One region of the Achromobacter sp. MUI-25009338 genome, then DNA from elsewhere that is predicted to be linked to it. Evidence: predicted binding sites of a transcription regulator. Region 1 holds the regulator's gene; the other holds the start of a gene.
The links. The regulator LexA, encoded in region 1, represses DNA repair genes until DNA is damaged. The targets are predictions, from matches to a motif close to ACTGTATNNNNATACAGT.

Region 1 (2,449 bases):
CCTGCGCCAGCTGCTGCCCTCCTCCAAGGTCCTGATCAGCAACCCGAGCTGGGAAAACCACCGCGCGCTGTTCGAGCGCGCCGGTTTCGAAGTCGGCACCTACGCCTACTACGACGCCGCCACCCGCGGCCTGGACTTCGACGCCATGCTGGCCGACCTGAAGGCCGCTCCGGCCAAGACCGTGGTCGTGCTGCACGCCTGCTGCCACAACCCCACCGGCGTGGACCCCACCATGGACCAGTGGAAGCAGATCGCCGCCGTGGTCAAAGAAAACAATCTGGTGCCGTTCCTGGACATCGCCTACCAGGGCTTCGGCGACGGCCTGACGGAAGACGCCGCGGTCGTGCGCATGTTCGCCGACCTGGACCTGACCATGTTCATCAGCTCCTCGTTCTCGAAGTCGTTCTCGCTGTACGGCGAGCGCGTCGGCGCGCTGACGGTCGTGGCCGGCAGCAAGGACGAAGCCGCCCGCGTGCTGAGCCAGCTCAAGCGCGTGATCCGCACCAACTACTCCAACCCGCCCACCCACGGCGGCACGGTGGTGTCCACGGTGCTGAACACGCCCGAACTGTTCGCCATGTGGGAACAGGAACTGGCCGGCATGCGCGACCGCATCCGCCTGATGCGCAAGCAGCTGGTCGAGAAGATCCAGGAACACGGCGGCAAGCAGGACTTTAGCTTCGTGCTGCGCCAGCGCGGCATGTTCTCGTACTCGGGCCTGACCGCCGCCCAGGTGGACCGCCTGCGCGAAGAGCATGGCGTCTACGCCGTGTCCAGCGGCCGCATCTGCGTGGCCGCGCTCAACAGCGGCAACATCGACAAGGTCGCCAAGAGCATCGCCGCGGTGCTGTAAACGGCCCGCCATCCGGCCTCAAACGGGACCCGCGGGTCCCGTTTTTTATGGGCGCCCGCCCACGGCTTGCTTTTTTGCGCTGCGTCCCCCAGAATGGCCGCTGTATATATGTACAGTCCGCCAGCAACGGATCATCGCCATGGCCAGCAAACTCACCGATCGCCAACAGCAAATCCTGGATCTCATCAGGCAAACCGTCGCGCGCACGGGTTTTCCGCCCACACGCGCCGAGATCGCGCAGGCCCTGGGTTTCCGCTCGCCCAACGCAGCCGAAGACCACCTCAAGGCGCTGGCGCGCAAGGGGGCCATCGAGCTCACCGCGGGCGCCTCGCGCGGCATCCGCCTGAAGGACGCCGCCGGCGCGCCCGCGCAGGCATCCCTGCCCATGCCCGCCCTGGCGCAGCTCTTGCTGCCGCTGGTGGGCCGCGTGGCCGCCGGCAGCCCCATCCTGGCGGCCGAACACGTCGAACGCGAGGTCGGCGTGGACCCCAACCTGTTCGCCCAGGCGCCCGACTACCTGCTGAAGGTGCGCGGCATGAGCATGCGCGACGCCGGCATCCTCGAAGGCGACCTGCTCGCCGTCAAAAAAGCGTCCGAGGCCCGCAACGGCCAGATCGTGGTGGCCCGCCTCGGCGACGACGTCACGGTCAAGCGCCTGCAGCGCCAGAACGGCCATATCGAGCTCCTGCCCGAAAATCCGGACTTCCAGACCATCGTGGTCGGGGCCGACCAGGATTTCGCGCTGGAAGGCATCGCGGTGGGGCTGATTCGTACGCACGCGCTGCATTGATCCTGCGCGCAGGCATAAAGAAACCCAAGCGGATCAAGTAAAAACCCCCGAAGGTTGGATCAATGTCCAACTTTCGGGGGTCAGTTCACTAGGGCGGGTTTCCTTTTGGGCGGCCGAACCGGTCAGTGCTTGAGCACCGGATCGGTCGAGCCTTCGGCGGGCTTGGCCACCAGGGGCTCCTTGACCGCTTCTTCCTCGGCCAGGGGCTCGGGCAGGCGTTCCAGCGCCAGCTCCAGCACCTTGTCGATCCAGCGCACCGGCACGATCTCGAGGTGGTTCTTGACGTTGTCCGGAATCTCCGCCAGGTCCTTGACGTTTTCTTCCGGGATCAGAACCATCTTGATCCCGCCGCGGTGGGCGGCCAGCAGCTTTTCCTTCAGGCCGCCGATGGGCAGCACTTCGCCGCGCAGCGTGATCTCGCCGGTCATGGCGACGTCGGCGCGCACCGGGATGCGCGACAGGGCCGACACCATGGCCGTGGTGATCGCGATACCGGCGGACGGGCCGTCCTTGGGCGTCGCGCCTTCCGGCACGTGCACGTGCATGTCGTGCTTCTCGAACACGCTGTCGGCAAAGCCCAGGCGGCGGGCGCGCGAGCGCACCACCGTGCGGGCCGCCTCGACCGATTCCTTCATCACGTCGCCCAGCGAACCGGTGCGTTGGATGACGCCCTTGCCGGGCATGTCGGCGACTTCGATCGTCAGCAGGTCGCCGCCGACTTCGGTCCACGCCAGGCCGGTGACCTGGCCGATCTGGTTTTCCTTCTCGGCCATGCCGAAGGCGTAGCGGCGCACGCCCAGGTATTC
Region 2 (2,449 bases), 280 kb from region 1:
CAGCCGCCGGACCAGCGTGGGCAGCGTCAGCACGCGCCGGGGCGCGTGCCGGCCGGGACGGCGCGCCAGCAGCCAGGCGCCCATGGCGGTGGGGGCCATGCCCAGCGTGACGCGCAGGTCCAGCGCGCGCAGCGTGGCGGCCACCCGGCGGCTCAGGGCGCGCGGGCCGCGGAAGAACATCAGGCTGGCGCCCACGTTCAGCAGCACCGTGTCGTCGCCCGCCAGCGCGACTTCGGGCGTGTATTGCAGCAGGGCCAGCGCCGCGCCCTGCAGGGTTTCGGCCTCGGCCAGCGGATCGCGCGCTAGCAGTTCGACCTGGGGCGCGATGGCGGCGGCGCCGGCGCGGCGCATGCCGGGCCGCACGCCGGCCTGGCGGGCGGCGGGCGTCAGGGCGGCGACGCGTTCCTGGTCCAGGACCGCGAACGCCGGCCCCTCATGCGGCCAGTGCGGGCGTATGGCGTCCAGCGGCAGGCAGCGCAGGCAGGCGGCGATCCAGAGGCGCATGGCGGGAAGGAGAAGTCGAGGCGGCGCCGGGCTCCAGGCCGATATACAGCGGCGTGTCGCAGGCCGGCCCGCGGCGCTTGAGTATCTGCACCGACAGCCCGCCCGGCGCGGGCGCCAGCGCCAGCCGCAAGGGCGCGGGCGTGGCGTTGCGGGCCGCCTCGGCGGGACGCAGGGCGACGAACAGCAGGTCGCTGGCCTGGGCGGCCAGGTGCAGGCGGCGCAGGGACTCGGGCCGCACCCGGGGCAGCCAGCAGATCAGGGCCCCGCAGCTGCCGTTCTTCAGGATCTGCTCGGCGGCCCAGAGCGCATCGGCGGGTTTCTCGGGGGCCACCCACAACAGCTGGCGCGGGTCCAGCCGCCAGCTCATCCAGCTGGCGATATGCGGCGCGTGCGGCGGCTGCACCAGCGCGATGGCGCGGCGGGTTTCCAGCTGGGCCAGGGCCGGACGCAGCAGGCGGATTTCGCCGACGCCGGGATGCGGCGCCAGCAGCTCGATCAGCGAACCCAGCGGCCAGCCGCCATCCGGCAGCTCGGCCGACAGCGCCGCATGCCCGGTGGGCAGGCAGCGGGCGGCGCCCTGAGCCAGTTGGGTGGCGCGCCATAGCGCGGGATGGATGCGTTCCGGGGACTGCATGGCAACACGTAGGAAAGGTCTGAGAACCAATTATAGCTGTATGAATATACAGTAGTCGTCGTGGGCAGACCATCTACATTTTGCTGTGTGGCGGCGACAAGAAATCCCAATCGCGGGATATTGCAATAGCCAAGAGCTTATGGGCCGAACTTAAACGGAGTGCAACATGACAAAGCTGCGTGATTTCGATCCGGCGAACTATCTGACCGATGACGAGACGATTGCCCACTATCTGGCAGATGCGATTCAGGATGCCGATCCGGATGCTTTTCTTCAAGCGCTGGGCGATGTGGCCCGCGCGCGCGGGATTGGCACGATAGCTGAGGAGTCGGGATTGGCCCGCACCAATCTTTATCGCGTCCTAGCTCCTGGGGCCAATCCAAGCTACCGCACGCTGCGCCGCGTGATGGACACGTTGGGCGTATCCTTCACGGCGGTATCCAAAACCAGGGATACGGTACCCGCCTAACCGCGAACGTCGGCGGCAGCGGGCCGGGCGCTCGGCGCGCCGGTTTCGCGGGCCAGGTCCACGCCGTAGAAGCGCATGTCCTGGTACCGGATCCAGCGCGATCCGCGCAGCAGCCGGTGGCCCAGCCACAGGGCCAGGAACAGCGGAATCGCCAGGTAGGTGGAGATCACGCCGATCCAGTCGATGCGTTCTTCCAGAAAAGCCTGGTAGTTCTGGCCCAGCGTGACCAGCAGGCACAGTACGAAGGCCAGCAGCGGGCCGAAGGGGAACAGGCCGGCCTTGTAGGGCAGGTCGGCGGTGTCGTAGCCGTGCCTGACATAGCCCTGCCGGAAACGGTAGTGGCTGACCGCGATGCTCAGCCACACGATGAATTCCGTCATGCCCGCGAAGTTAAGCAGCCAGATATAGACCGCCTTGGGGCTGTAGACCAGGCTGAACAGGCACAGGCAGGCCAGCAGCGCGGTCGCCAGCAATGCGTACAGCGGCACGCCGCTGCGGGTCAGGCGCATGAAAAGGGCGGGGGCCTGGCCTTCGCGCGCCATGTTGAACAGCATCCGCGTGGCCGCGTACATGCCGGAATTGCCCGCCGACAGCACCGAGGTCAGGATGACGGCGTTCATCACCGTGGCCGCCGACAGCAGCCCGGCATGCTGGAATACCAGGGTGAAGGGGCTGACCGCGATGTCCTCGACCTCGTTGCGCAGCAGCTGCGGATCGGTATAGGGCAGCAGCAGGCCGATGATGAGAATGGCCAGCACGTAGAACAGCAGGATGCGCCAGAACACGTGATTGATGGCGCGCGGCACGTTGCGCCGCGGGTTCTCGGATTCGCCGGCCGCCAC

Region 2: imuA (translesion DNA synthesis-associated protein ImuA) is a predicted target of LexA. The motif match lies at 1,174-1,191, and genes of this name have one in related genera.

The regions. Positions count from the first base shown of each region.
Region 1 is NZ_CM170627.1:2,334,358-2,336,806, reverse strand. Features, by position in the region: gene AC1IQ6_RS11190 (amino acid aminotransferase) at 1-853, shown strand, start outside; gene lexA (transcriptional repressor LexA) at 993-1,643, shown strand; gene lon (endopeptidase La) at 1,766-2,449, opposite strand, start outside.
Region 2 is NZ_CM170627.1:2,609,984-2,612,432, forward strand. Features, by position in the region: gene AC1IQ6_RS12475 (Y-family DNA polymerase) at 1-504, opposite strand, end outside; gene imuA (translesion DNA synthesis-associated protein ImuA) at 434-1,138, opposite strand; gene AC1IQ6_RS12485 (addiction module antidote protein) at 1,305-1,607, shown strand; gene AC1IQ6_RS12490 (amino acid permease) at 1,604-2,449, opposite strand, start outside.